DNA from 3 places in the Paenibacillus sp. JJ1683 genome. Region 1 is predicted to be linked to each of the others. Evidence: predicted binding sites of a transcription regulator. Region 1 holds the regulator's gene; each other region holds the start of a gene.

Region 1 (10,395 bases):
ACCCGAATGTGTATTTTTTATGTCAGACAAAGCTCCCCTTACTTTGACAATCAATAAGCCGTATGTTTATGGATGAAGATAAATAGGAAGGAAAGGATGAAAATAATGAGTATGAAATTAGGAAGGAAAACTACTTTATGTTTCTCCACAATTGCTCTCTTATTTTCAGTTTTGTCCCCGCTATCAGCCTCGGCAGATGTAGCAAGCGTCACCCATGACACCTATACAAACTCTTTAAATCAGGAATTAGTTTCATCTCAATTAGTAATTTTTAAAGATGACACAGCATATACAGATGTATCTATTGTCGGGAAAAGAGTGAAATTTTCGATTAGTGGTTTAGAAAACCCGTTTAACACTAATTATTACAATCGATTAGTCTGGACTAGTACTGATGAAGAACCAAATATAAAAAATATTCTGACAGTAAAAGTTGCGCCAAAGACAGGGTCGCTTTACAGTTCCAGCAACTATGAAAACCTTTCACTGATAAAACAAAAAATCAACTCTGACTCACCTGTATATGGATGGATTCAACTAGAATCCAAAGAGTGGGTTAAAGCAGGATCAGCTATAATCAAATATTAGAAAATTCCTAATGTGTAGTATAAGTAAATACTATAAATAAGCGAAATCCCCGCCGACCAGCTAAGGTAGTGGGGATTTTTCAATATAAAATAAGACTTCATCAACTATTGACAGAGTCTTTTAGAAAATTGTTGAAAGTAGTGTTCTTAAGAAGGGAAAAGTGTTTCGAAATCTGGAAAAACGCCATCACTAAGCCAACTGGTAGGGTCTTCAAAACTTCCATCGAGTGTAGCGGTAGCATAATCTCCATTGGAGCCATACAAAGTAATAGAGATATTTTTTGTTATTTGTATTTAATGTTATAAATGTGTAATGATTTTGTACATAGTTCATTAGTTGTGAAGAATATTCCTTACTTGTCTTTGTTTGTTACGATATGTTCATAAAAAGTTCACTTACATGAAAATTTGGTTGCAGCTAAAATAATCACATCCAAAAATGAAAGGTTGAATTAAATGCCAACAACTAAAAAGGAAAGCTTTTACTTTGGGGTTATTATGTGTTTTGGAATGGTCGTTATTATGACCTTCTATAATCTTTTGATTAACGGATTGATTGGAAAAATTAGCTTGATTACCATTGCTGTTGAATTTCTAATTGGATTTATTATAGCGCTCATATTAGATTTATATATCGTGGGTCCTGTAGCAAAAAAAGTTGCTTTAAGTCTACCTTTTGATAAATCCAAAAAAATATTTTTAATTATCACGATTTCAACATGTATGGTGTTCGGAATGGCCTGTTCTATGTCTTTCTACGGTTTATTAACTTCAATTCTAAGTCAGGGTAATGGCGATCATTCATTATTTGAAGCCTATTTAGAAATTTTTATAAAGAACTTTGTTGTGGCCTATCCATTACAATTATTGGTTATGGGTCCTGTTGTTCGAGCCTTGTTTATAAAATTTATAAAGAAAAGCGAGCAAGTGGGACCTTATAAAAAAGTATTAAATTAAATAATAGAGCAAATCCATTGCAGCAATGTTAAGCTAATGAATGGTTTTACAGCTAGAAATGCTTAAGTTATGAAAATCGGATACAAGTTTGAGGAAGCTATAACTGGCGGGATTGGTAGTTTGGTGTATTATTTAACACAAAAAAAGCAGGAAGAATTCTTCCTGCTTTTTGCTTGAAAATAATTATTAACGTCTGCGTTGTCCATCATTCACGCTAAACAGATTAACAGCCAGTGCGTTACCTCTTGCACGCGCATTGGCTCTTTGGTTGGAACGGATGTTTAATCTTCTTCTTCTCAATTCACGGTTGCTGTGTCTTCTGCTCATAATATCACCTCCCTTCAAAGAAATGAAGGTACGGTTAAATCTTAATGATGTTTATGCTTACGCTTTGAAATTTTGATATTTAATGCGTTAGTTGCGAGTGCATTTCCGCTTCCTGTTTTAGCAGCTGCGGCTTGAAAGACTTTAACGACCAGATATCTGTTTTTCCCGATGCGATGCTTATACGTTTTAACTCTATTTCTGATCATCTGCATAACTCCTTTGCTTTAGGTCTGCTATATACATATGTCAATTGTGCTAGTAATGTATCAGCATAAATCTACTAAAGACAAAAAGAAGCTAGTACCTATGTTCCTAAATGTTTAACAAAAAAAGCTCATGCTAGCCTGCGTTCGCCTTCCCAACTTTACGTTATAGAGGAAGGCCACCGTAGGTTCATATGTGTCAAATTTCCATTTGTTTAGCTAATAAAAGTAAACAGTTTAAGATCAGAGTGGAACTATCTCGGATATGGGCGGATATAATAGTAGAGACAATATAGGTTGCTGAAAAGGAAAGAATAGTTGGAGACACATACATAGTAAATATAACAAAAATATAAAACCGGCTCGCCTAGGCGGCCGGTTTTATATTCGTGGTAGTATAACGGGGAAGAAAGCACGATAAATCAGTGGAAGTCCCGGAAGAGTCCAACAACCTTGCCCAATATGCTGACGTGTGTCAGTCGAAGTGGCTCAAAGGCTGGATTTTCAGGTTGAAGCCGGATATGATCTTTTTCTTTGTAAAAGGTTTTAACTGTAGCCTCGTCTTCATCTGTCATAGCTACTACAATGTCTCCGTTATCAGCGGTCTGCTGCTGACGCACGATTACATAGTCTCCGTTAGCAATACCAGCTTCAATCATGCTTTCGCCTACAACAGATAACATGAATATTTTATCCTCACCAACAAAGTGTTGGGGAAGAGGAAAGTAATCTTCAATATTTTCTGTCGCCGTAATAGGAAGACCAGCGGTTACTTTGCCGACGACGGGAACACGACTAATGGAGTAATTAATCAAGTTGCTGTTATCCGATTCGTCTTGACCGAGTAATTCAATAGCCCGTGGTTTCGTAGGATCGCGGCGAATGAGTCCTTTTTTCTCCAAACGATCCAAATGACCATGAACCGTAGAACTGGAGGCCAATCCGACTGCCTCGCCTATTTCGCGCACAGAAGGGGGGTATCCCTTTAGACGCACTTCATTGCGGATAAATTCAAGAATGGCCTGCTGGCGGCTCGAAATCTTAGACATACCGTATCAACCCCATTTAGTAACGTTTGGGAAAATTATAGCATAGAACCTCCGTTCGTACAAACATAAGTTCTAAATAATCCCTAAAAATATTCACGAACTTTTGTTCTCTTTTCTATTGAACAAAACAAACGTTCGTGTTATATTGTGAAAAACATAAGAACAAACGTTTGGAGGACGCGGCCAATTATGAAATATAGCACTTATCAAAGTATTTTTCCGATGAATTTAGAGAATTTACAGGAGACCCGAAAAGAGGGTAAGGTACGTTTGTTACAGGCTCTTACCAATACTCTTTTACTCAAGCTTCTTATTCTAGTAATTATCGTTTGGGTTGCAGGGGCAGGTGTACTTACGGTTTTTGCAGCACCTCCAGTTTCCAATGAAGAAGTGATTAAGCTGACTGTACAACCTGGAGATACGTTATGGAAGATTGCCGTGAATCATAAACCGGAACGAATGGATACACGGGTATATATTGAAGGAATTGTACGTATTAACGATTTGGAGGATCGGGGGGTGCAGGCAGGTCAGGTACTTAAGCTCCCACCTTCTGATCTATAAGACTATAGAGCTTGTCAAGGAGCGCAATGAGGGAGCCTTGACAAGCTCTTTTCTACATGTCAAAGTGTATTATATCTTTGCTTTTATGGAGGGGACACAATTTGGATATAGACAGTTTGGTACAGCGCATTAATGAATTAGCGCGCAAAGCAAAAGCCGAAGGATTGACGGAAGAGGAAACCACGGAGCGCGCCAACCTTCGGGAAATTTATTTAGGCAACATTCGCCGTAATTTTCGGCAGCAACTTGAAACCATTGAATTTGTGGACGATGATACGTCGAAGGGAAATGGCGGGCTGAAGCATTAATGTTGCTAAAGCCTGCATCATTTGCCTTTTGTTATTAGGTATCTTTCTTGGTATCTATATAGATCAGCTTTAAGGCAATTGTTTTAATGTAATATTTATTGGGAAGGGAATTGAGAGATGGCCCGATCATTTGAAAGAAAAGTACGTAAAAACACAGCGCATTTAAATAAAACGCGCAAGAAACAAGGCATTCAAACCATTAACGGCGCAGGTTCAGCAATGGACATTTTCCGTGGCCGTAATATTACTGTGCCAATCATGCTGGCTGGTCTTGCTGTATTGTACATGCTTATGAGTTACTTTTTGACTAAGACCGGCATGCGGGGAATGGATTGGCTGGTATTTGGCTTGTACTTGATGCTGGCTGTTATCTTCTTCATTCGCCGTCCTTATTTAAAAGTGGGAAAAGATACCCTTTATATGTTAAAAGGTGGCAGAGAACGGCCGATGACGGCAGGGGACATGAAAGCCATCAAAATTGAAAAGGGTTACGTTACCGTTGAAAGAAAAGGGAAGGGCGGTAATTTTATTTTCACAAAATCACTGGGACGCTATGATACAGATGCCATCGCAGAGCGCCTTGAAAAATTTGCACTATCCAATCAGATACAGGTAGATAAGAAATAACCGATTTAGCCTGTAGCTCTGTAAGTAAGGCCGTATGATGTTATTTTTCATATAACATGGTGCGGCCACTTGCTTAATATGGGCACACATAATGATCTGATTCGTGACCAAACAGACAAGCTTACATATACAGTGGAAAGAGAGTGGATAATTCGTATGACGATTCAGGCGATAATGTTTGATCTTGATGATACCCTTCTGTGGGATGAACGTAGTGTAGAAGAGGCATTTGATGCAGCATGTCAAACAGGCTCCCGAGAAACAGGCGCTGATCCGAAAACGCTGGAAGAAGCCGTACGCAAGGAAGCGCGCGCTTTGTATGAATCCTATGAAACCTTTAGTTTTACTCAAATGATTGGCATTAATCCGTTTGAAGGACTGTGGGCGAATTTTACAGCAGGTGAGCAACCTGAATTCCGCCAATTGGAACAGTTGGCTCCTGTTTATCGTAAGGAATCATGGCGCAGAGGGCTTCAGCAACTGGGGATAGATAATGAGGAGTTGGCGGAAAAGTTGGCTGCCCAATTTGCTTCGGAAAGACGTGCACGTCCACATGTATATGAAGAAACTTTTGAAATTCTGGATCAATTGAAGGGACAATACAAGCTACTATTGCTGACAAATGGTTCCCCTGATCTACAACAGGAGAAGCTGGATGGAGTTCCTCAATTGGCTCCTTTTTTTGATCATGTTGTCATTTCAGGTTCTTTTGGTCGGGGCAAGCCTGATCCTTCTATATTCCAGCATGCTTTGGGACTTCTAGGAATTGAACCTGGACAAGCTTTAATGGTAGGAGATAAGCTGACGACTGATATTCAAGGGGCTTTGTCAGCTGGTGTACATTCGGTGTGGTTGAATCGGAACGATAAAACCAATACTACAGAGATCAAGCCGAAGTTCCAAATCAAGCATTTGTCTGAGTTGCATGGAATTATTCAATCTTTAAAGTAAATAATCTACAGTCTTCTAAACAAGTATAAAGAAAACTCCCTTCGCTCGATATGCTACAGAGCAGAGGGAGTTTTCTTATTGACACAATACATCGTAATTATGCTGTAGTGAATGTTGGATCTTCAAACGGTTCAGCAATCCATCCATTTTCTTCGATGAACAAGCGGACTGCGACGATCTTTTGATTTTCCATTAAAGTGAAGAAGTGCGGTGTATTTTCAGGAACAGAAATAACGTCGCCTGGTGAAAGCTCTACATTAAAATAGCCGATCTCTTCAGAGCCTTTAATGATAAAAATCCCTTTACCAGCAACAATGGCGCGGATTTCATCCTCGGTATGGGTGTGAATTTGCTCGAATTTGGCCAGCAGCTCCTCCAAATTCGGCGTTGCTTCAGATAAAGTGATGACGTCCCAGATTTTATATCCGCGACGTGCGGCTAAATCTTTGATTTCAGGTTCAAATGTTTTAAGAACAGCGGCTTTTTGATCATCTGTCAAAGTAAAGTTTTCTTGCAGCTCCCCTGGCAGCTTGGAAGCATCCCAGTGTTCATACAATACCTGGTAGCTCTCCAAAAATTCACGTACTCGCTCTTCACCGCTAATTCGCTCATTCGTATTGCGTATAAAAATTTCTGCCATGCACAAATCCCTCTTTTCCACTTGGATTAATGTTGTATAAAGAATACCATGTCTTAACCAGTTGTACAATACAGGCTGAAGCATTTATGTGGGAACGACTATAGTAATACGATACAGTTTAAAGACGTTCGTCTATAACGATGCATACTACAAAAATAGATCAGCTAAGTCGTTTGTAAAGAAGAATAGCCTGCATAAAACGTATGTTTTTACTTCAATCTATCTAAATGATACGGTTTCTGCTAAACTAGGATTTAACGTTTTGCGGGGGTGAAGAAATTTTGGATAAAGTTAGCTTGCAGGATGCGTTACAACGAAGAATACTCCTTCTTGATGGGGCTATGGGCACTATGATTCAGCAGGAAGACCTTTCTGCCGCTGATTTTGGTGGGGAAGAGTTAGAAGGCTGCAACGAGATGTTGGTCTTAACAAGACCGGATGTCATTCAAGGGATTCATGAAGCATACTTGGAGGCCGGAGCAGACCTGATTGAAACGAATACATTTGGAGCGACATCCGTCGTTTTGGCGGATTACGATATACCAGAACGTGCCCGTGAAATTAATCTGGTGGCGGCCAAACTGGCGCGTAACGCGGTGAATAAGTACAGCACTGCGGACAAGCCTCGTTTTGTTGTAGGAGCTATGGGTCCAACTACAAAAACCTTGTCTGTCACAGGCGGTGTTACATTTGTAGAGCTGATTGAAAGCTATCAGGAGCAGGCTTTGGCGCTTATTGAAGGTGGGGTAGATGTTCTTCTGTTGGAGACCTCACAGGATACGCTTAACGTTAAGGCAGGTAGCATTGGAATTCGTCAGGCTTTTGAGCAGACAGGGATTGAGCTTCCATTAATGATTTCTGGCACGATTGAGCCGATGGGAACAACGTTGGCCGGACAAAACATCGAATCCTTCTGCATATCACTCGAACATTTACATCCAATCTCGATTGGACTGAATTGTGCTACAGGTCCAGAGTTTATGCGTGATCATATTCGTTCTTTGTCTGAAATGTCCTCTGCAGCTATTAGCTGTTATCCAAATGCGGGCTTGCCCGATGAAAATGGTCAATACCATGAATCGCCGGATTCATTAGCTCGTAAAATGGCTGCTTTCGCTGAAAAAGGCTGGTTGAATATTGCGGGAGGCTGTTGCGGTACTACTCCAGAGCATATAAGAGTAATGAGTGAAAGTATGGCGCAGTTTGAGCCACGTCAGCTCGTAGGTCATCATCCTCCTGCCGTATCAGGCATTGAGCCTGTGTATATTGAACAGGATAATCGTCCGTATATGGTTGGTGAGCGAACAAACGTTCTGGGTTCCCGGAAATTCAAGCGTTTGATCGTGGAAGGCAAATATGAAGAGGCGTCTGAAATTGCGCGCGCTCAGGTAAAAAGCGGAGCACATGTCATTGATATTTGTGTGCAAGATCCGGACCGTGATGAAATGATAGATATGGAAGCGTTCTTGAAACTGGTTGTAAACAAGGTGAAAGTACCATTGGTGATTGATACCACGGATATTAAAGTTATTGATAAAGCACTTCAATATTCGCAAGGTAAGGCAATTATTAACTCCATTAATTTGGAGGATGGTGAAGAGAAATTTGAGAAAATGGCTCCTATTATTCATAAATACGGCGCTGCTGTTGTTGTCGGAACGATTGATGAACGTGGACAGGCAATTGCGCGTGAGGATAAGCTCGAGGTAGCTAAGCGTTCTTATGATCTGTTGGTGAACCGTTACGGTCTGGCAGCGGAGGATATCATTTTTGATACGCTCGTATTCCCAGTAGGAACAGGGGATGAGCAATATATCGGTTCGGCTAAGGAAACGATTGAGGGCATACGTATCATTAAAGAAGCGCTTCCTGGGGTTCATACTATATTGGGCATTAGTAACGTATCCTTTGGCTTACCGGAAGCGGGTCGTGAAGTGCTCAATTCTGTCTATTTGTACGAATGCACCAAAGCGGGACTGGATTATGCAATTGTAAATACGGAGAAGCTTGAACGCTATGCATCGATCCCCGAGCATGAACGGAAATTGGCGGAAGACCTGATCTATAAAACAAATGACGATACGTTATCTGCATTTGTAGCAGCTTTCCGTAACAAGAAAGTGGAGAAAAAAGAGAAGATATCAAACCTTTCGCTCGAAGAACGGCTGGCTTCCTATGTAGTGGAGGGAAGTAAGGAGGGACTGATCCCGGATCTGGAGCAAGCGCTCGCTAAATATTCTTCTCTGGAGATTATTAACGGACCGCTAATGAAAGGGATGGAAGAAGTAGGACGTTTGTTTAACAACAACGAACTGATTGTTGCGGAGGTTCTACAAAGCGCTGAAGTAATGAAAGCATCCGTGGCTTATTTAGAGCCGTTCATGGAGAAGAATGAGTCCTCAGTAAAAGGTAAAATTTTGTTGGCTACGGTTAAAGGTGATGTGCATGATATAGGTAAGAATTTGGTGGAGATTATTCTATCCAACAATGGTTACCATATTGTAAATCTGGGTATAAAAGTACCACCAGAACGCATCATTGAGGCTTATCGTGAAGAAAAGGCTGACATGATCGGCCTGTCCGGTTTGCTTGTTAAATCGGCACAACAAATGGTGCTAACCGCGCAGGATTTGAAAAATGCGAACATTGATATTCCAATAATGGTTGGTGGAGCTGCCTTAACGCGTAAGTTTACTAAAAATCGTATTCGTCCTGAGTATGATGGGCTGGTAGCCTATGCGAAAGATGCTATGGATGGACTGGATATTGCCAATAAGCTTATGGACCCTGAGTCCCGTAAAAAAATGGCCGAGGACATGAAGGCTGAGCAGGAGGCGGAAGCGGCAACGGTCGTGGAGGTCAAGCCGCTCCCTAAGCTAACTCGGGCTGTACGTTCTAACATTGCTCAGGATTTGCCCGTCTATATCCCGCCGGATACGGATCGCCATGTACTGCGTAACTACCCACTGAATTATATTCTGCCTTATGTGAATATGCAGATGCTAATGGGGCATCATCTTGGCTTAAAAGGCAATGTTGAGCAACTGCTAGCTTCGGGGGATCCGAAAGCGATTCAGTTGAAGGAAACCGTAGACAGCATCATGTTTGAAGCTGTTACAGACGGAATTATTCAGGCGAGTGCTATGTATCGGTTCTTCCCAGCTCAGTCCCAAGGAAACCAAATTCTAATCTATGATCCATCGGATGTAAGCAAGGTACTGCACACATTTACGTTTCCACGTCAGCAGGTAGAGCCTTATCTATGTCTGGCTGATTTTTTGAAATCAGTGGAATCAGGGGTTATGGACTATGTAGGTTTTATGGTTGTTACCGCTGGTCATGGCATTCAGAAGCTATCTACCCAATGGAAAGACAACGGAGATTATCTGCGCTCACATGCACTTCAAGCGGTAGCGCTCGAAGTGGCAGAAGGGTTAGCAGAACGGCTTCACCATATTATCAGGGATAGCTGGGGTTTCCCGGACCCTGCCGATATGACGATGAAACAGCGGCACGGCGCCAGATATCAAGGTATACGGGTATCCTTTGGCTATCCGGCATGTCCGGATCTGGAGGATCAGGGACCGTTGTTCCAATTGTTAAAACCTGAGGACATTGGCGTTGAGCTAACGGAAGGGTTTATGATGGAACCGGAGGCTTCAGTATCAGCCATGGTGTTCAGCCACCCTCAGGCGCAGTATTTTAACGTCGAAAAGGTTTAACACCTTTATCAGATGGGATAGCAAAAACCCTCCGAGCTTCGGAGGTTTTTTGCTGGTCAGCAGGAAGAAGGTAAATGTCATGGAATTATATTTTCTCGGTACAAATGCAGGGGTACCTACAATTCAGCGAAATGTAACGTCCATTGCTCTTCGTTTACTGGAGGAACGAAGAAGCATGTGGTTGTTTGACTGCGGTGAAGGCACTCAACAGGAAGTGTTGCGTTCGCCGCTCAAGCTGAGCAGACTTGAAAAAATATTTATCACTCATTTGCATGGGGATCATCTTTTTGGTCTGCCGGGTCTTTTGTCGAGCAGGGCATATCAGGGAGGTACGGCACCTCTGACGGTATATGGACCGCCTGGTCTTCAGCAATATATTGAGCTATCTTTAGGGATCAGCCAATCTCGTATCAATTACCCACTACATATTGTGGAGCATACGGGCGGGGTTCTGTTCGAT
Region 2 (10,395 bases), 340 kb from region 1:
TAAAATGCTTATTCTTAAAAAGCTCAGGCTGGTCTTTGACCGCCTCATTCATGATCAACGCCCACACCAACTGTGCTCTGGTGTGACCTTCTTGAGATAATGTATTAACTTGTTGACGATAACCAGCCCATACGCCTAGCGTAATGTCAGGCGTGTATCCCATAAACCACACATCACCAAAGTTCTGTGTCGTACCCGTTTTACCCGCAATATCAATGGTACCGTAGTTTTTAAATGCTTTTTGCAGACGTTTGCCAGTTCCTCTCGGATCTGATATAACGGTTCTGAGCATATCCGTCATCAAAAATGCGGTTTGCTGCGAATACACACGCTTCGTCTGTGGTTTAAATTCATATACAATCTTACCGTTGGCATCTGTAATTTTACTGATCAAGTGAGGGGCATTATACACGCCCATATTGGGAATTGTTCCGTATGCTGCGGTCAGTTCCTCGACAGATACCCCCTTACTAAGTCCACCTAGAACTCCTGTTTGAGCATGTTCATCCTGCGGCTGAATCGTCGTAATTCCAAGAGAACGCACAAAATTCCAAGCGTTTGGAATTTTAACTTCATATAAAAACAGCCTCAGTGCAGGGATGTTAATTGACCGATTGAGTGCTTCACGGGCTGTCATAAGCCCCTCATACCTTCTGTTATAATTTTTAGGAATATGATAACCCTTTCGTCCGTCTTTCAATATGATTTGTGAATCATCAATAAGACCGGCGGGCTGAGTGTAGCCCTTCTCCAAAGCAGGTAAGTAAGCAGCAATAGGCTTCATGGCAGAACCGGGCTGACGTGTCATTTGAGTTGCATAGTTCATTTGCTCGGTATTAAAATCCCGGCCCTCGATCATACCGAGGATAGCCCCTGTTTTATGATCAATCATGATTGCCGCAATCTGTTCTAGTCCCTTCTTCTTACTGTATGGAGAAAAATTTTGTGGATTAGCTGCAATCTGTCGCATATTGCTATAAATTTTTTTATTTATCGTTGTATAAATTCGATAGCCGGACCGTTGCAACTCTTCTCGCGTATTTTGAAGAAGTTCAGCATGCTCAGGCTTAGAAATCTCGGCTGCTGTGAGATTCGGATTTTGCTGGAGTGCTAACAGCTGTGCGGCCTCCCGCTCTGTTTCCAGCATCAAATAAGGGAATGTGTTATAGCTTTTTTCGCGATGGGGTGCAAGAGTCGCTCTCACATCAAATTGAAGCGCATCATTATATTCGGACAGTGTGAGCTTGCCTGTTTCCAGCATTCTTCCCAACACAACACGTTGGCGCTCCATCGCTTTGTTGAAACCTTCTTCATCAAAATTCCCTTTACCATCAAAAGCGGAATAAACAGATGGCAGCTGTGGAAGACCTGCCAAATAAGCCGCTTGAGCAATATGAAGCTTATGTAGATCACTTACATTAAAAATTCCTAACGAAGCAGACTTGATTCCATACAAATTGTAACCAGCGGAACCATTACCAAAAGGCATTTTATTTAAGTAAGCCGTTAATATTTTGTCTTTGCCCATAAAACGCTCCATACGTAGTGCCAGCAGCATTTCCTTCACCTTTCGGCTGTCCGTTTTATCCAGACTGAGGAAAACTCTTCGGGCTACCTGCTGCGTCAGTGTACTGCCGCCAGTTTGGCGGTTTTCATTCAAAAGTTTCTGTTTGACAGCACGAGCCGTCCCCTTTAAATCTACACCATGGTGCTCATAAAATTGGCTATCTTCTGTTGAAATGAGGGCATCCACAATGGACTGAGGGACATCCTTCAAGTCAACGAGCTGTCGGTCCTCTTCCATGCGCATTCTTCCAACCGGAGTTACCTGATCATTAAAAAATACAAAACTGGTCAGAGCATTCTCATTTACCTTTTCATATATCAATTGACGTGATCGTACAGGTTCATCATGAACCAGTGCCGCCACATAGCCGGATATAAGACCTCCGGCAAACAGCACTCCAAGTACACCCGCAAGCGAGAACCACTTGATATTAATCAGCAAAACTCTGCCAAAAATGCGCCACCTACTGCGTTTTTGAGATGATGGTCGACGTTTTGGGTTCATAAAAATGGTTTTCTCCCCTCAATATTCATTCATTTCCACTTGTTTTTGTTCAAGATAATATGATACGCCATGCTAGGTTTCCCGTAAACTGTAATGTTCCAAAAAATACATTTGTATTAGGAACACTTGTTCTATATATAATACTACTATAAGGGTATATGTTCAAGAATATTCTGGAATATGATTAATCACATGCCAGGAGAGGAGGTCAACATTGTGAAGGAGCGTGGAAGTAGAACCATATTTCTAGCGGACTGCCAAAGCTTTTACACCAGCGTCGAAAAAGCGGATAATCCCGCATACCAACATAAGTCGCTCGTTGTGGCCGGTGACCCTGCACTTCGTTCAGGCATTATTTTAGCCACGTGTCCGCTGGCCAAAAAACATGGTATATCCACTGCAGTACGTCTGGGGGAAGCTGTAAAAAATGTCCTGACCTTATCATTGTACGCCTGCGCATGCAGCATTATATCGATGTCTCATTAAAAATAACAGAAATCTATAATGAGTATACGGATTTGGTTGAGGTTTTCAGCATTGATGAACAATTTCTGGATATGAGCGGAAGTCTCTCCCTGTTCGGAGATCCGTTGAGTATTGCAAGTGAAATTCAGCGGAAAGTGCTGGGACAAAGAGGAGTATGGATTCGAACCGAAGGAAAAGTATAAAACACAGCTAAAATACCAAATAGCATTGTAGTATTAACAAAGTCCAGCAATAATTTTCTAGACTTTAATTCAAAGATTAACAGTTTTTTAGTTTTACCTGTTTCCCAAGAACTCTTCAGACCAATATGTAGTGGGATCTGACCTTGCTCTAGTAATTCTAAATTACATCAGTATATCCCTTCATTTATTTATAATGCCCCCCGATTTTTAGGGATCTCTCCAGTGCCTGACCAGCTTGGGTCAAAGAGGACGCTCTTACGATAGCTGCGCTACCATAGCGTTCTTTAATTTTATCTGTTGCTTCTTCCAAGGAGCGGATACGCTCATGATCCTCAAAGAAGGAAAGTTGATAAGTTTGGTCGTCAACCAACCCACTTAAAGTGACACCTAAGCGTCGTATCGGCATACCGTTCCAAAAATTATAAAATATTTTTTTTGCTGCGTTGTACACTTTATTCGTATTGTTAGTCGGATCTGTAAGCTTCATTTGCCTGGAAAATCCGGTGGGAGCCTCATATGGGCTACATATACAACTAACGGTCACGACAGAGCCCATGCACCCCTTACGACGACTGTCTCGACAAACTTCTTCCGAGAGTTCAAGCAGGATGGTCTCTACTTCATTTGGTTCCAGATAATCTTGGGGTAGGGTCATCATATGGCTTACCGACTTTTGTGGAGAACTGAAGGTATACGGAGCTACAGGACTCTCATCTAGACCATTGGCTGTTTTCCACATGACCTCCGCCTGTATATCCGACTGTTTTCCAAAACGAGCGCGAAATTTAGACTTAAGATCTGGTAGAGACGTTCTAGCGATATCTCCAATGGTTGTCATACCAAGCCGCTCAAAATGGGACGACATCCGCGAACCTACCCCAAACATTTTATTAACTGGCTGTGGCCAGAGCAGCTGCTCTAATTCTGTCTTGGGCAACGTGAATATACCGCTTTTAATTTTTTTAGCCCAAATATCGGTTGCGCTTTTGGCAAGAACCTTATTGGAACTGATTCCTATTCGTACCCAAACCCCGGTTTGTAAAAGAACCTTCTTTTGAATTTCTCTTGCAACGGTTAAAGAATCTCCAAAAATTTTAAAACTACCCGAAATGTCCAGAAACTGCTCATCGATACTAAACACCTCTACCAGGTCAGTGTATTCCTTGTATATATCCGTAATTGCTAAAGAGACATCGATATAGTGTTTCATACGGGGACGGACGATCACAAGCTCAGGACACTTCTTGAGGGCTTCACCGAGCCGTTCTGCTGTAGACACCCCGAAACTTTTGGCCATAGGACATGCTGCTAAAATAATTCCAGACCTGCGTGCAGGATCGCCTGCTACCGCAAGCGGTTTATTTTTATACTCTGGGTAGGAAGCTTTTTCTACACTCGCATAAAAAGACTGGCAATCCGCCAAAAGAATTGTCCGCTCAGTTGTTTTAGTCATGCTGCACCCTCCAAAAAAACGATCATATACGTACGAACATGTATTCTTATTTATTATAATGCCAAACATTAGTTCTGTATTCAGGTAATTTATAGGATTATGTAAATCAATCATCAAAATTGGGTATCTGGTACGAGCGTGGATCATCACATTATTTCTGTGATCATAAAGGCCAAGAAAGCTTAATGTGCTCGTGGGGGATGAGGATCGGAACGGAATTCTGGTTGGCTGGGCTTCATCTTTTAAATGTCAACAAAATAAAGAACCAATGTATAACATTTTATCTTGTCTTGAAAAAGCGGAAACTTGGTATACACATTTGAATTCAATTAAAAAAAGGCTTTCTTCAACGATGTCGTAGGTACATTTCCGCTGTATGGACTGAATTTCATGACATTTATAGTTCCCAATGTACTTTTAATTTCTTGAAAAGCTCTAGTAAGCTGTGCTTTGTTAGTAATATCCGCAGCAAAACCTTGAGCCTCAATTTAGTTAATTGCTCAGTATACTGGTCTAGTTTCTCTTATGTTCTTGAAATCATAGCGAAATCCGTGTTTACCAAACGTTTTAGCCAGTGAAAAGTCCAATCCGGGATCTGCACCAACTATGGCCAATGTTTTCAATGCAAATTCACTTCTTCTCTTTTTAAATTCTTATGAGTTAATTTACTAGCGTATTTATAAATTAGAAAAGCGGACGAGCAGCAATTCGTCCGCTCTATTGTAAGTCCTGTCTTTCAGATAAGTGCTTTTGATGATGTTTGGTCTATTGAGTTATCCTCGAAAATACGACTTAAAAGGTAGATGTATCAATAACAAATCGATATCGTACATCATTTCGGATAAGTCGCTCAAAAGCTTCGTTGATTTGATTGGTGTGAATTACCTCAATTTCAGGGACAATACCATGCTCTGCGGAGAAATCAAGCATTTCTTGGGTTTCAAGAAGATCGCCTCCAGGCGTTGCTGCAATTCTGCGACGACCCATAAGCAAACTGAGCGTATTAAATTGGTTCGGCTTACCGGAATCACCGATGATAACAAACGTACCATTTATATTAAGCATGGATACGTAAGCATCTAAATTAAGACTTGCAGAGGTCGTGTTGAAAATCACATCAAATTGACTAGCTAGCGTCGAGAATGTGTCAGGATCGTTCGTTGCATAGTAATGATCGGCGCCAAAACTTAGCGCATCGCTTTTCTTATCCATTGTCTGACTCAAGGCCGTAACTTCAGCTCCTAATGCATGGGCATATTTGATAGCTAGGTGGCCGATACCTCCAATACCGACGATAGCGACTTTTTTGCCTGGACCTACTCCCCAATGTTTCAAAGGATAGTAAGCCGTAGCTCCTGCACAGAGTAGTGGACTGGCAACATCTAAGCCCAAACTATCTGGGATCTGAAGTACGTAATTTTGCTTCACTACAATTTTTTGACTGTAACTACCGTAAGTAATATTTCCATCGTAGTCTACGGAATTATACATCATGACCATGCCCTTTTTACAGAACATATTCTCACCACGTAGGCAATTCTCGCACTCTCCACAAGAGTTCACGAGAGGCCCTACTCCAACCCGGTCACCCACTACAAACTTAGTTACTTCCGTTCCAACCGCTTCTACAATTCCTGTCATTTCATGACCGGGAACCATTGGGAATTGAGAGTAACCTCCATCATTATGGACCATATGAACATCGGTGTGGCATACACCACTATACTTAATATCGATTAGAACATCATCTGGGCGCAATACCCTCCGTTCAATCATCGTCCGTTCAAATGGCGCATTCGCACTGGGAACACTCAATGCATGAACTTTACACATACTTGTTATACCCCTTTCATTTTTCATATTATATATTTCAGATATCAGCTAAATTGTTGTATTTGAATTGTATTCGTATCCCTATCTCATCCCCCTTCATACACTATTTCCAGCCTACACTTAGGTACAGCGTGATAACGCATCTAAGGTTGTCTTAATGGATACTTATAGTTTAAAACTCCAGATCTGTGGTTAACATAGCCTGATTACAGACAAAGTTGTCCCTATTACTGATTATTAGGAAAGAAAATGAATACAAAAAGCCCCTCAACTTCAGGAAAGCAGAGGGGCCATCGTTAAACCTTATTATTGCTCCGTACTTATTTATTCATATAAGGGCTAATAACCTTTTGGCAGTAATCCCAAACTTTTATTTCGTTTTCTACAGAATAATATCGATCCCTTGGTTTTTCCTCCTTCATGTTACCAAAGAATTTCCCATTAACCTTTTCTACTTCTTGTGATGTGGCCAAATATACGGTTGTAGCAGCTCCTTTTTCTGGCGTATTCATGAATGGAAGTGCCAACTTAAACACTATATTATTAATAAAACCTTTATCGTTGTCTTGTCCAAATCTAGTCGCAACAGCACCAGGATGTAACACGTTCGCAGTTATATTTTTCAGTCCCCTTCTCATTAGTTCAGCTGACCAGTGTCTTGTGATCCAAATCGTATACAATTTGGAGGATGCATACGCACCGGATGAGGTGTAGTCCTTTTCCAACTGTAAATCGCTGAAATCTGGTTTTTTGGCAATCCTATGTGTTGCGGAAGAGGTATTAATGATCCTTGCTGAGGGGCTTTTTGAAAGAACATCTAATAATAACTCTGTTAAGAGCAATGGTGAAAATACATTAAGGGTCATTGTCTTTTCAAGTCCCTCCTTGGTTAGCTCCCTATCTTTACTTAATATAGCACCAGCATTGTTAATCAGGACATCCAACCGATCGTATTTCTGTTTAAAAGCTGCAGCCATGCGTTTGACCTCAGCAAGAGAAAACAAATCACCTGTTATAATGTCCACCTTATTGTTGCCTGTTTCAGCAATTATCTCTTCACATACTTTCTGTGCTTTGTTTTGATTCCGTCCATGAATGATCACAGTGTGTCCCTGCTTTGCCATGGTTTTCGCCGCAACTTTTCCGATTCCATCAGTAGCTCCAGTAATAAGGATGATTTTTGTAATCATCGTAATTCTCCTTTTCATTTAAGTAATATATTTATACTGCAACCCATTCGATTAGGTACATATCCAGGTTACTGATGATATTGTCCAGATTACTGATAAATAGTTCTGTAATTCAAACAAGTTTATCGTGGATTAGACTATGTCTTACTTGAAATTCAAAGGATATGATAAGAAGAGCTTTCTATTTGCGAGGAATTGTTTTGTTCATAAGGAGGGCAAATCATGTTAACGGTTGAATCAATATCTGACTTACATGAATTACTCGGATACAATAAACCTAAACATCCATTAATTACTGCGATGAATTTTGAAAATGCTAATCCATCGGAAACCATGTTTAACACTGACGTCATGTTGAATTTTTATGTGATATCTCTAAAAAGTGGTACTCAATGTGATTTTAAATACGGCAGAAAAAACTATGATTTTCGTGAAGGCAGCCTTGTTTTCACAGCTCCTGGTCAAATCATGATTTCTGAGGGCAATTATACACCTGAATATTCGGATGGCTGGATGCTTTGTGTTCATCCTGACATGATCAGAGGAACCACACTATGGTCAAAAATATCCGAGTACAGCTTTTTTGAATACGAAGCAAATGAAGCCTTGCAGCTCTCTGAACAAGAAAGAGAGACGATTGAACGTATAGTGAAGAACATTGAGAATGAATACAGTAAAAATATAGACCTTTACACGAAAGAACTCGTTGTGTCCAATTTGGAATTACTCTTAAACTACGCTAAACGCTTTTATGGCAGGCAATTTATCACTAGAGCAGTGGTTTATAAAGACGCCGTCACCAAGTTCGAAGAGCTTTTAAATGAACAGTGTACAGTGGATATTATTGAAAGATCAGGTACACCAAGTGTAAAAGGCCTTGCTCAAGCAATGGGGTATTCACCTAATTATCTTTCGGACATGCTAAAAAAAGAAACCGGTAGAACAGCTCAGGATTTTATCAAATCCAGGGTGCTGGAACTTGCAGAAAACTTGCTTTTAACGACTAAAGAGCCTATTCATCAAATTGCTGAGAAGCTTGGATTTGAACAGCCTTCTAGCTTCACAAAATTTATAAAAACGCACTTAGGTTTGAGTCCAATGGATTTCAGAAGACAGCATTTGGTATGAATAAAATTAAAAAAAAGGTTTGTCTCTATGTTTATTTTGAGACAAGCCTTTTTCCTAATGTTCATCCTATCCATCGAAATAGAATAAAAACATTATATTGACACTTTTTGAGCCTCTCAAAACTGTAAAACATCATTGCATTTATTAATTATTATAAAATACAACTAAATAAGCTTGTCCGAATAACACACCTATCTTAAACACCTGTAATCAGGAAGTATGCGCAACGAAATTTATGCCATGTACAAAGCTGTCTGTCACATATATTAATGCACCACATTTATGACTGTAGTAAAGTACAGCAAACGGATAATCTTTCTATTATTTATAAAAATACTTTTACAGCGGGAGATGTTATTTCAATCTCAATAGCTACTCACCTGAAAACTACTTCCTTTGACAGTGATTGCGCGTCCCTATGACCGCTGTTAAACACAAAATTCCAAAAAAACTCTATGCAAATGGTTAAACCATTCACATAGAGTTTTCTCATTATCCGTTTACTTGCGAAAGCTAATATTTTTAATATTTCCGCCTCGGTCAGCCGCAATCTGTAGCTTGCAGCGCTGGACGAGAACGGGTACGCTACAAGCTATCTCAAAAGGTACGGGTTTGTAATCAGCCGCTAATATTCAATTGCTAAATCTCAGAGCTTGACCAGGCTAATCAATCCCACTCCGACCATGATTACCGTAATGCCGGCCAGTAGACGAAGCCATTCGCCGGGACTCTTCTTTTCCCTGAAAATCAGAATACTGCCAACACAGGAGATGGCGATACTCGCCTGAGAGATCGGAAAACTGGCAGCGACTCCAATAAGCCCATTCGAAATGAATAGCGCCAAATTTGCCACGCTCCACGACAAACCCGTAGACAAATTGCGCAGCACCTGAACCAGATGAAGTTTCTGCCCTCCCTTACAGTTCATTAAAAGCGCAGAACACAGCATGCCAAGTGATTGCGGTAAGATGACCGACAGACCGGAGACATGAAAGATTTGATTAATAATAACATACAAGGTTAAGGCTATACCTGAACAAACCAACATGACAAGAATTTGAAGGGGTAAAGGCTTGGACAAACCACTTGATTTGCCCTGATAGCTCGTCAGCAAGATGCCAGACAAAATAAATATAAGCGCTGCTAATCCAATACCAAATTGGTACCCAGTCGTCCATTCGCCCAAGATTAGTGCTGCAAAAAGCGTCGTTCCCATAAGTTGTAGCCCACAAATAATGGGAATGGCCGTTGAAACGCTTACTTTCTGGAAAGCTTGAAATTGAATCAACTGTCCTACGGACCAAAACACACCTGAGACAAAGCTCACAATAAATGGTGTGATTTGAAAGTTAACAGGTGAGTACGAATACAGGCACAGTGCGAACAATACGGCACCGATGACCGTCCCCGTCAGTTGCTCGCGAGGACTGGCTTTTGTCATTTGCGCCAGTATGGGCATGAATCCCCAGCCTATGGCTGGAATAAAGGCAATGAGTGTATCCACATGCAGTTCCCCTCTCGTAAAGTGAGTTCTTCCGTGCAATCCTTTAAAATACCATGCAAGAAAAACCAACAGCTTTACGATATCAAAATACACCCACCTCAATCACCAGTATTTTTAGAAGATTTATATAGCAAAATCAAAGAATATTTTCACGATAAGCGCTGGGAGAAATGCCCATCATTTTTTTAAACGCCCGTGAAAAGGTCAGTTGATCCGAGTAACCGACCGAATTGGAGATTACTTGAATAGAGTAACTGGTATCCTGTAACAGCTCGCATGCCTTTTTAATCCGAATGTTCATTAAATATTGCTTTGGTGTTTCGCCTATTTCCTGCTTAAAAACAGAGGTTAAGTAATTTGGGTGAAGGCCGAGATACTCTGCCACCTCATTGATTTGAATGCCACCGTTGTAGTTTTTCTCCATATAGTTGATAGCTTGAACTGAATAGGGAAGCTCTTGTTTCACAGGCATCGTTTCACCCGATTCATGCACCAGCTTGGCGAGAATATGGCACAAATACCCCTGAATAGCCAAGGATGAAGAAAGC
Region 3 (10,395 bases), 910 kb from region 1:
AGTACGCAACAGTATGCATTTTCTGCGATCGGCGGGGATACCAAAGACCCTGATCGGCTGTTGGCTAGGATACGAGAAGAGGTAGAGTCTATTCAGAAGCAGGGGTTTGCAGCAGAACATTTTGAACGAGCGCGCAAAAAGAAGATCGGCGGTTATCTACGCACTCTCAATTCTCCCGAAAATATTGCGCATGAGTTTACAAGACATCGCTTCCGCGGCAGTGATTTTTTTCAATTGCTTCCGGTTTATGAAAGTATCACGCTTGAGGATGTAAACCGTCGTCTGAAAGATCATATAAAGTGGGATCAAATGGCAATATCGCTGGTGGTGAGTCCGTAATGTCCAGGGAGAGGGAACCGATGACCACCGAGGGCGGAGAGTTAAAGGCTATTGGCGATACGACTGTGCTGATTACAGGAGCAAGTGGTGGAATTGGTGCGGCTATTGCCGAACGTTTTGCAGCAGTAGGGATGAATGTGGTCATTCACTACATGAAGTCCCATGAAAAAGCAAATGAAGTTGCTCGTCGTTGTATGACTTATTCAGGCAAGGTAATGACTGTTTCAGCCGATCTGCGGAGTAAGGAGCAGATTGAACGTATGCGGGAAAAGCTGGATAATCACGGAATGAAGCCAGATATTCTAGTGAATAATGCTGGATTATCACATTATGGGCTGCTTTCAGATGTATCGGAAGAGGAATGGGACGAAGTGATGGCCGTGAATGTTAAGGGAACTTTTTTGTGTACGCAGGTTTTTATGCCGCATATGATTTCCCAACGCTATGGCCGTATTGTGAATGTTTCGTCTGTGTGGGGCATATGTGGAGCTTCGTGCGAGGTATTGTACTCCACTACCAAGGGAGGCATTAACGCTTTCACTAAAGCACTGGCTCAAGAGGTTGCGCCTTCTGGCGTAACAGTGAATGCTGTGGCTCCAGGGGCGGTAGACACGTCGATGTTGGATCACTTGGATGCAGGCGAAATTAACAGTTTGGAAGAAGAAATCCCTGCTGGACGATTGGCACGGCCTGATGAAATATCGTCCCTGGTTTATTTTCTTGCGCTTCCTGAGTCAGGTTATATTAATGGCCAGGTCATAAGTCCTAACGGAGGATGGGTGACGTAAGGAAAACAGCGCTTGGAGGAATCCACCAGTATAGTAAGCGTCTGTGAAGAGCATATTACAACTGTTGATTTTAAATCTGAATCATCTAAGGAGGATTTAAGTATGTCAACAGTTGTTCAGAATTTTGATGTTTGGAAAAAGTTCCTTGGTCAGCGTGTAGAGCAAGCAGAGAAGCTGGGAATCAGTCAAGATACCATTGCGGAGCTTGCTTACGAAATCGGTGATTTTCTGGATGAGAAGGTCGATCCAGCTAACCATTCCAACCGCGCACTGAAAGAACTGTGGGGAGTTGCCGATGAGGACGAACGTCACACCATCGCCCGGCTAATGGTTAAATTAGCTAAGAGCAACGCATAAGTAGGAACCAACATGAAAAGCTCCCTTTTGGGGGGCTTTTCTGTAATGGTTACAGAGCTGTTCTTGTAATTCCATTGTAATTTATATATCATAAACGTGATTGAGGCTTACAACACACTGTAGCCTATCGAATTTCAATAATTGGGTTTTGTCGAATGATGCTATCTTATGATACAATAAGGCTTTGATTTGGCATTGTTGACGGTTTGAATGTGAATGAGGTGCTAACGTGACGGAAGAGACAAAACAGTGGTACATGGAATACAAGATACATAAAAATCGACCCGGACTGCTGGGGGACATTGCTTCCATGCTTGGTATTCTGGGGGTTAATATACTGACGATTAACGGTGTTGAAGGCGAAAGACGGGGGATGCTTCTCGAAACAGACGATGACGAGAAAATACGCATTCTCGGAGATACGTTGAAAAAAGCCAGCAACATTACAGTCACGGCCTTACGTGCTCCGAGACTGGTCGATATATTGGCAGTAAGACACGGCCGTTACATCGATCGGGATTCGGATGATCGTAAAACTTTCCGTTTTACACGTGATGAGCTTGGGTTGCTGGTCGATTTTTTGGGTGAAGTATTAAAGAGGGATGGCAATCAGGTAATCGGTCTTCGCGGAATGCCGCGTGTTGGTAAAACGGAATCCATTATTGCCAGTAGTGTATGTGCAATGAAGCGTTGGACTTTTGTGTCGTCGACGTTATTACGACAGACGGTACGCAGTCAGCTTTCTGAGGAAGAAATGAATCCCAACAATGTGTTTATTATTGACGGCATTGTGAGTACCATTCGATCCAATGAAAGACATTATCACCTGCTTCAGGAAATTATGAGCATGCCAAGTACCAAAGTGATTGAGCATCCTGATGTATTTGTGCGTGAATCGGGATACAGCTTTGACGATTTCAATATCATTATTGAACTTCGCAATAATCCGGCTGAGGAAATTATTTATGATACCTTTACAGCCAGTTATACAGAAGATCTTTAAATAAGTGTAATTACACAAGGAGATGATGACATGTCAGAACTGGGTCAGCAATTAAAGGAGGCCCGGCTGCAAAAAGGATTGAGCCTTGACGATGTTCAGGAAATGACGAAGATACGCAAACGTTATCTGGAAGCCATTGAGACGGGCGATTACAAAGTGCTGCCGGGAAGCTTTTATGTCAGAGCTTTTATTAAAACATACGCCGAAACGGTTGGGTTGAATCCCGATGAGCTTCTGGAAGGGCACCAAAGCAATGTGCCTGAACCTGAACCGGAAGCAGTCATGGAGCCTGTTACACAAAAACGCTCCAGCCGTCCCGCGACGATTGGCAATCTTAAATGGTTGCCTACAGCGTTAATGTGGCTTTTTCTAGTTCTCATTGTTGGGGTTATTTATGCTTATTGGGTGAGTAACAACCATTCCACTCCAAAAACAGCAGAAAATACAACGCCGATTACAACACCAAGTACAACACCAAGTACAACACCTAACACAACGCCAAGTACGACACCAAACACGTCTACTCCAAATACAACTACGACACCGAATAATGGTCAGACAACGGCACCAAATGGTGCTGGCGGGCAGACCCCTGATACGGGAAAAACCGGGGAAACCCAGCCAGGTGGTACGGGAACTACAGATGCGACTACTCCAAATCCTGGTCAGCAGCCGGATACGACTACGCCAGCGCAGGGAGTAACTGTGGCTCAGGATGGTAAGCAAGGCAAGACGACGATCTTCAAAGTCTCCAGTGCAACGGGGGCCACGGTCAAGGTTGATATTAAAGCAACGGGCGAAAGCTGGCTTGAGGTGTACAAGGGACAAAATTCCCGTGGAGAAAAGCTGAGCTATGGTATGACTAAAAGTGGAGATGCCATGTCTTTCGATATCGGTCCTGAAGGCTTATATATCAAATCAGGACGGTCTTCTGCCACGGATATTTCCGTCGCCGGCCAACCGATAACCGATAATAAATCGACGACTCGGGTGTTGATACAGCAAGGGGAAGCTTCTTCCACTGGAGCGAGTACTGGGGTGACGGGCTCAACGGATACGACGACAAATGGTAGTACGGATACTACACAAAGTGGGACAGATTCTAGTACAACTACTGATGGTGAATAAACGCCTTGTTGCGGGGAAATACTAATGACTGTAATTCTTGGAAAGTCAGTCATTTCATTTTCCGCAAAGTGAGGTGTATACGTTATGACCGTCAGCTGGATTGTGACTGGGCTCGGGATTATTGTCAGTTTACTGGGCTATTATCTAACACCGAATGCATGGGGCTATGGCATATTAGGCTTTGGTCTTGCTCACATTGTGCTTGGAATTTTGGATATGTTTAGAAATCCAACACGAAGTCACTATTAGAAATGTTAAACTGTAATTGTAAATAAAGGCGTTTTTGTCGGGGAACTGGCAAGAACGCCTTTTTAGTGAACGGATTATTGGATTTTTGTAAATGACTAGCCTATAATTAGATATTGAACTTTGTTGTGGAAAGGAAAGTGAAACGATGGCTTCAGAAAATTCATTTGATATCGTCTCCAAAATGGATATGCAGGAGTTAACAAATGCGGTTCATCAGACGGAGCGTGAAATTGAAACGAGATTTGATTTCAAGGGGAGCAAAAGTAGCCTCAAGCTTGAGAAAGATGCTCTTACGATTGCATCGGAAGATGAATACAAGCTGAATGCGGTGATTGATATTTTGCAATCTAAAATGGTCAAACGAGGTCTATCCCTTAAAAATGTGGAATTTGGAAAATTGGAACCAGCCTCTTTAGGTTCAGTGCGTCAGCGTCTTTCTCTTAAGCAGGGAATTGATCAGGATAACGCCAAAAAAATTAATATCCTTATTCGGGATTCCAAGCTAAAAGTGAAAAGTCAGATTCAAGGTGATCAAATTCGAGTAACTGGAAAAAACAGGGATGACCTACAGGCCATTATTCAATTGCTGCGGAAAGCTGATCTGCCGTTGGAGCTTCAATTTACAAACATGAAATAAGACGTTTTCTCTCATAGATTTTGTAGGACTAAACGTTGCTTGATGTGCAGCAGGTTATTTTGACATGCGTTTTGCGCCATATTATACTTGTAACGAAAATGCAGACATTAAGGTGTATAACGCTCGTCGAAAGCGATTTTACATAGGATTGATTTCAATCCGAAAGCTGCCATTTGTAATCAAGTACGATAATCAGGGGAGAGTGTGTTGTGAATTTACCCAACAGAATTACAATAACGCGGATTTGCCTTATCCCGGTGATGATGCTGGCTTTGCTGGTGGATTTTGATTTTTATCCGCCACCGATTGAGATCGGTGCTTTCAAGCTGCCGTATAATCAGCTGATTGCGGCTATTATTTTCCTTGTAGCAGCCAGCACAGACGGCCTTGACGGATATTTGGCTCGTAAAAATAATATGGTCACCAATTTGGGCAAGCTGTTGGACCCCCTTGCTGATAAGCTGTTGGTAACTGCTATTTTGGTTTCTTTGGTAGAAATGGGAAAAATTGATTCATGGGTTGTCGTTGTGATTGTCAGTCGTGAGTTTGCGGTTACGGGTCTAAGACAGATCGCTTTATTGGATGGCTCTGTGGTTGCTGCAAGCAATTGGGGGAAATTAAAGACGATCATCCAGATCGTTGCTATTGTAGCACTGCTCATTAATAATTTCCCGTTTGTTTTTCTGGGTATTCCGTTTGATTTAATAGCGATATGGGCAGCTGTGTTAATCACCATTTATTCGGGTATTGATTACTTTGTAAAGAATATCCATTTGCTGAGCTCCTCTAAAGTGTAACAGGATAAATCTTATGGAAACAGCAATAGGGACTTAACTTATTGCTGTTTCTTTACATAATTCCCACAATATACGCATCATAGGAGGACGAATTGATGAAAGCTGAAATCATTGCAGTAGGAACAGAGTTATTACTTGGACAAATAGTAAATACAAATGCCCAATATTTATCACAAGAGCTAGCTACAATCGGCATTGATGTATATTTTCAGACTGTAGTTGGCGATAACATGGATCGACTTCAGGAAGCGGTACGACTTGCTCAGAAGCGTGCGGATATTATTTTGTTTTCTGGTGGGCTGGGACCAACTCAGGACGATTTGACAAAAGATGCGATAGCGGCTGTATTGGGGCGGAAATTGCAGATAGATCGTCTTGCCATGGACAAGCTTGATCAGTTTTTCCGGAACCGCGGGGTCGAAATGACCGAGAATAACCGCCGGCAGGCGCTTTCTATTGAAGGAGCCACTCCGCTTGAAAATGAGACAGGTTTAGCTATAGGGGATGCAATTGCACAGGACGGTAAATTTTATGTGGTTTTGCCCGGACCGCCTAAGGAGCTTAAACCTATGTTTGCAAATCATGCCAAACCATGGTTGCTTCAGCAGGCATTGAGCGGTGAGGAGATGCCGATTTATTCGAAAATGCTAAAATTTGCAGGGATCGGTGAGTCAGCTCTTGAAACTCGCTTGCTAGATCTGATCCAATCCCAGACGGACCCCACGATTGCTCCTTATGCCAAGGAAGGGGAAGTTACGATCCGTATATCCACCAAGGCGGCCAGTGAGAGTGAAGCTTTAATTAAGCTAACGGCTACGGAAGTACAAATTCAACAACGTCTTTCCGAATATATGTATGCAAGTGAAGATGTTACGCTGGAGAAGGTGATTGTAGATTTAATGGCCAAACGCGGACTCACTGTGAGTGCGGCGGAAAGCTGTACAGGCGGTATGCTGATGGAACACATCACTTCTATACCTGGCAGTGCTGTTATGTTTCAAGGTGGAATCGTGTGTTATTCCAATGAAATGAAGATGAAATTGCTCAATGTGCCCTATGATTATTTGGAAGGCGATCATGCGCCAGGCGCAGTGAGTAAGGAAGTAGCCCTTGTGCTTGCGGAGCAGGCAAGAATGATTATGGACAGTGATTTCGGACTTTCCGTTACTGGTGTAGCTGGGCCCGGATATTCCGAGCGGAAGCCAGTCGGTCTGGTGTATATTGGTATTGCTCAGCGTGACAAGGAAACGGAGGTATATGAGCTAAATTTAAGCGGTAACCGTGAGACCATTCGCTTGCGATCCGTCAAAGCTATCTTGTACAGATTGTGGCGTCGATTGGTAGAGAACGAGAAACTCTCTTAATTATCGATGAGTTGTTTTAGATAGATATTCATGATATAATCTCCTTATCGGAAGAACCGTTGCAAAGCTTTTTGCCAGCGGTTCTTTTTTCGTTTTATGAGAAAGGTTTAATTATAGAAGAGAGTTGTGGGAAATAAAAAAACGAATGTATGTTCGAAAAAATGCTTGGCAAGCGTGTCAAAACAAGGTATTATTAAAGTACAAACAATGAAGGATGTGAGTTTATTGTCAGATCGTCGTGCTGCGCTGGATATGGCGCTCCGTCAAATAGAAAAGCAATTTGGTAAAGGTTCCATTATGAAGTTGGGTGAGTCTACCCACATGCAAGTGGAAACAATCCCCAGTGGTTCGATTGCTTTGGATATTGCGTTAGGAACGGGCGGCTTTCCAAGAGGCCGGATTATTGAAGTATATGGACCGGAATCATCCGGTAAAACGACAGTAGCTCTTCATGCTATCGCAGAGGTGCAAAAAACAGGCGGACAAGCCGCCTTTATCGATGCCGAGCATGCGCTTGATCCGTCGTATGCGAGCAAGCTGGGTGTCAATATTGATGAGTTGTTACTATCGCAACCAGATACAGGTGAGCAGGCATTGGAGATTGCCGAAGCTCTTGTGCGTAGTGGGGCAGTGGATATTATCGTCATAGACTCTGTAGCGGCACTTGTACCGAAGGCAGAGATTGAAGGCGAAATGGGAGATTCCCATGTCGGTCTTCAAGCGCGTTTGATGTCACAGGCATTACGTAAGCTGTCTGGAGCCATTAATAAATCGAAAACCATTGCTATCTTTATCAACCAGCTCCGTGAAAAAGTAGGTGTTATGTTCGGTAACCCTGAAACTACACCAGGTGGACGTGCTTTGAAGTTTTACTCTACGGTACGTTTGGATGTTCGTCGTATCGAAAGCTTGAAAATGGGTAACGACATCGTGGGTAACCGCACACGTATTAAAGTCGTGAAGAACAAAGTTGCGCCTCCTTTCCGTCAGGCCGAAGTGGATATTATGTACGGTGAGGGTATTTCCAAAGAAGGAAGCCTGATTGACATCGGTACGGAGCATGACATTGTCGACAAGAGCGGAGCTTGGTATTCCTACGAAGGCGAGCGCCTTGGTCAGGGACGTGAGAATGCAAAGCAATTTTTGAAGGAAAATCCGAACATTGCTAGTACGATCGAGCAAAAAATCCGGGTGGCCAGTAATTTGATTACAACAATTGCTCCACCGACAGAAGAAGAGTTGGCGCAGGAGGCCAAGGAAGAACAGGAATTGCTGGAGCTTGAATAAGCTTGCCTGAGACTTCGCTTTTGATCTGTCATGTGAACTGTAGCCGGGGATTACGGTACAGTCCGTTTGAATAGCATAATTCTGATGCCCTGCACAGTTGTGCAGGGCATTTTTGCATCAAATAAAGTCTGCTTTGTCAGCAGAATCTAACTTTTGCGTAGCAGGTGATCGTAGGCTGCTTTCGTGAATTTCAAAGTGAGGGAAACATAGTGCAGTTGGACGATAAAGATGAATACACTTCGGAAGAAGATAAACAGCAAGGGATTTCACTTTTTCCAGATCATGAGGAATTGATGATTACTAGAGTGGAGCAGGGGCAGAGACGCAACCGTGGAAGATACATCATTCATTTTGGTCCATATTCACTGTCTGTATTGGAAGATGTAATGATCAAGTACAACATGTTCAAAGGAACGTCATTCGTCAAAAAAGAACTAGAAGATATCGTTCTGGCAGATGAAAAACAACAGGCTTATGTACATGCGCTGCGCTATTTGGGGCAAAAGCCTCGTACACGTCAGGAAATTGCCCAGCGTTTAGCGCAAAAGGAAGTGGATCAGACTGTTATTGATGAGATATTGGTGCGATTGCAACGGGAGAAGCTTGTAGATGATGATTTATACGCCCGTCAGTGGGCAAGACAGCGTATAACAAGCCAACGTAAGGGTAAGATGTGGATCAGACAAGAACTTCGTCAGAAGGGCATCTCTAAAGCCTCTATCGGGGAAGCATTAGGTGTGATCACTGACAATGAGGAGTGGGAGAGTGCATTGTCGATTGGACGTAAGAAATGGAATCAGGTACGTGGTGATATAATGGATAAAAAAAGGAAAACATTTCCGTTTCTTATGAGACGCGGATATTCGGGGGATATGACACGCCGCGTGGTCAATCATCTCAGTGCGGCTGAGCAAGACGGAGCTTTCGATGACGAGGAATTACTGCATTGGGAGGAATAAGTTGCAAAACGGTAGCTGAACTTCTGGCTAGATGAGCTGATTATGATATGGACAGCTGCACGGTAGTCTACTAATGTTTGCATTCCCTTGACAATGCCATTTGTCAAATAATAAAATATATATGAAACGATATTTGTGGAGTGCCCTTTTTCCTTCCAAAAAAGCGGAATCCACGGTAAAGTTCTCATCGCCAAATAACAAGTGATGCCGCTATGCCAGGCGGAATTGTACGTGTGAAAGCATGTGCATATGAAATGAAGCGACCTTGAGTCGTTATCTTAGTTTGACGATCAAAGTAAATGTGACAATTTCAAAAAGTCCCAAGGAATGCCTTGGAGGAACCAACGGGGAGGTGAACAGTATGATGACTGCGATCTGGTTCGTTCTCGTTGCTGTAGCCGCGTTATTCTTTGGGTTCGGGATTGGTTATTTTATTCGCAAATCTATTGCAGAAGCTAAGATCTCCAGTGCGGAAGAAGCTGCCGCGCAAATCGTGGAGAACGCGAAAAAAGAGGCAGAAGCGCTGAAGAAGGAAACGGTATTGGAAGCGAAAGATGAAATTCATCGCATCCGTGCCGAAGCTGAAAAAGAAACTCGTGAACGTCGCAATGAAATTCAACGACAGGAACGAAGATTGCTGCAAAAAGAAGAATCGCTGGATAAAAAATTGGAATCGCTGGAACGCAAAGAAGAACAAGTGGCCAACAAAGAGAAACGAATCGATGAAACCCAGCAGCAAATTGATTTGATTTACAAGAGCCAGGTAACTGAGTTGGAGCGTATTTCTAATCTTACGATGGAGGATGCAAGAAGTATTATTCTGACCAACGTAGAGCAGGAAGTTCGTCATGAAACAGCTCAGATGATTAAGGAAATTGAACAGCAGGCCAAAGAAGAAGCGGACAAAAAGTCCCGTGAAATCATCACACTGGCCATCCAACGCTGTGCGGCAGATCATGTAGCAGAAACGACGGTTTCTGTTGTGACATTGCCGAACGAAGAAATGAAAGGCCGGATTATCGGACGCGAAGGCCGTAACATTCGTGCACTTGAAACCCTTACTGGAATCGACCTCATTATTGATGATACGCCGGAAGCTGTTATATTGTCCGGATTTGATCCGATTCGTAGAGAGATTGCGCGTACTGCTCTTGAGAAGCTCGTAGCGGACGGACGGATACATCCGGCTCGTATTGAAGAGATGGTGGAAAAATCCCGTAAAGAGGTGGACGAACGAATCCGTGAGTATGGCGAACAGGCCACCTTTGAAGTGGGTGTGCATAGCTTGCATCCGGATTTGATCAAGATCTTGGGACGTCTCAAGTTCCGTACGAGTTACGGACAGAACGTATTGAAGCACTCGATGGAAGTTGCATACTTGACAGGTCTAATGGCCGGGGAACTGGGCGAGGACGTTGTACTGGCAAGACGGGCAGGCTTGCTGCATGACATCGGGAAGGCGCTGGATCACGAAGTGGAAGGATCAC

The links. The regulator LexA, encoded in region 1, represses DNA repair genes until DNA is damaged. The targets are predictions, from matches to a motif close to CGAACATATGTTCG.
Region 2: a site for LexA is predicted at 4,255-4,268, ahead of ACUC6J_RS15095 (DNA polymerase IV). Genes of this name have one in related genera too.
Region 3: a site for LexA is predicted at 6,805-6,818, ahead of recA (recombinase RecA). Genes of this name have one in related genera too.

Annotation. Positions count from the first base shown of each region.
Region 1 covers NZ_CM129820.1:3,166,347-3,176,741, reverse strand. Annotated here, with positions in the region: gene ACUC6J_RS13490 (hypothetical protein) at 106-588, shown strand; gene ACUC6J_RS13485 (DUF2798 domain-containing protein) at 1,044-1,544, shown strand; gene ACUC6J_RS13480 (hypothetical protein) at 1,731-1,871, opposite strand; gene ACUC6J_RS13475 (hypothetical protein) at 1,913-2,077, opposite strand; gene lexA (transcriptional repressor LexA) at 2,497-3,123, opposite strand; gene ACUC6J_RS13465 (LysM peptidoglycan-binding domain-containing protein) at 3,313-3,687, shown strand; gene ACUC6J_RS13460 (DUF896 domain-containing protein) at 3,789-3,995, shown strand; gene ACUC6J_RS13455 (hypothetical protein) at 4,113-4,622, shown strand; gene ACUC6J_RS13450 (HAD family hydrolase) at 4,779-5,573, shown strand; gene ACUC6J_RS13445 (1,2-dihydroxy-3-keto-5-methylthiopentene dioxygenase) at 5,671-6,213, opposite strand; gene metH (methionine synthase) at 6,495-9,935, shown strand; gene rnz (ribonuclease Z) at 10,015-10,395, shown strand, end outside.
Region 2 covers NZ_CM129820.1:3,501,516-3,511,910, forward strand. Annotated here, with positions in the region: gene ACUC6J_RS15085 (transglycosylase domain-containing protein) at 1-2,071, opposite strand, end outside; partial or broken gene ACUC6J_RS15090 (Y-family DNA polymerase) at 2,264-2,721, shown strand; gene ACUC6J_RS15095 (DNA polymerase IV) at 2,924-4,192, opposite strand; gene ACUC6J_RS15100 (NAD(P)-dependent alcohol dehydrogenase) at 4,985-6,025, opposite strand; gene ACUC6J_RS15105 (SDR family NAD(P)-dependent oxidoreductase) at 6,346-7,215, opposite strand; gene ACUC6J_RS15110 (helix-turn-helix domain-containing protein) at 7,438-8,343, shown strand; gene ACUC6J_RS15115 (GRP family sugar transporter) at 8,990-9,847, opposite strand; gene ACUC6J_RS15120 (AraC family transcriptional regulator) at 9,984-10,395, opposite strand, start outside.
Region 3 covers NZ_CM129820.1:2,255,287-2,265,681, forward strand. Annotated here, with positions in the region: gene yfmH (EF-P 5-aminopentanol modification-associated protein YfmH) at 1-339, shown strand, start outside; gene ymfI (elongation factor P 5-aminopentanone reductase) at 360-1,127, shown strand; gene ACUC6J_RS09990 (DUF3243 domain-containing protein) at 1,230-1,484, shown strand; gene ACUC6J_RS09995 (DUF3388 domain-containing protein) at 1,714-2,487, shown strand; gene ACUC6J_RS10000 (helix-turn-helix domain-containing protein) at 2,518-3,615, shown strand; gene ACUC6J_RS10005 (hypothetical protein) at 3,700-3,864, shown strand; gene ACUC6J_RS10010 (YajQ family cyclic di-GMP-binding protein) at 4,010-4,501, shown strand; gene pgsA (CDP-diacylglycerol--glycerol-3-phosphate 3-phosphatidyltransferase) at 4,711-5,298, shown strand; gene ACUC6J_RS10020 (competence/damage-inducible protein A) at 5,394-6,662, shown strand; gene recA (recombinase RecA) at 6,888-7,949, shown strand; gene ACUC6J_RS10030 (regulatory protein RecX) at 8,159-8,908, shown strand; gene rny (ribonuclease Y) at 9,270-10,395, shown strand, end outside.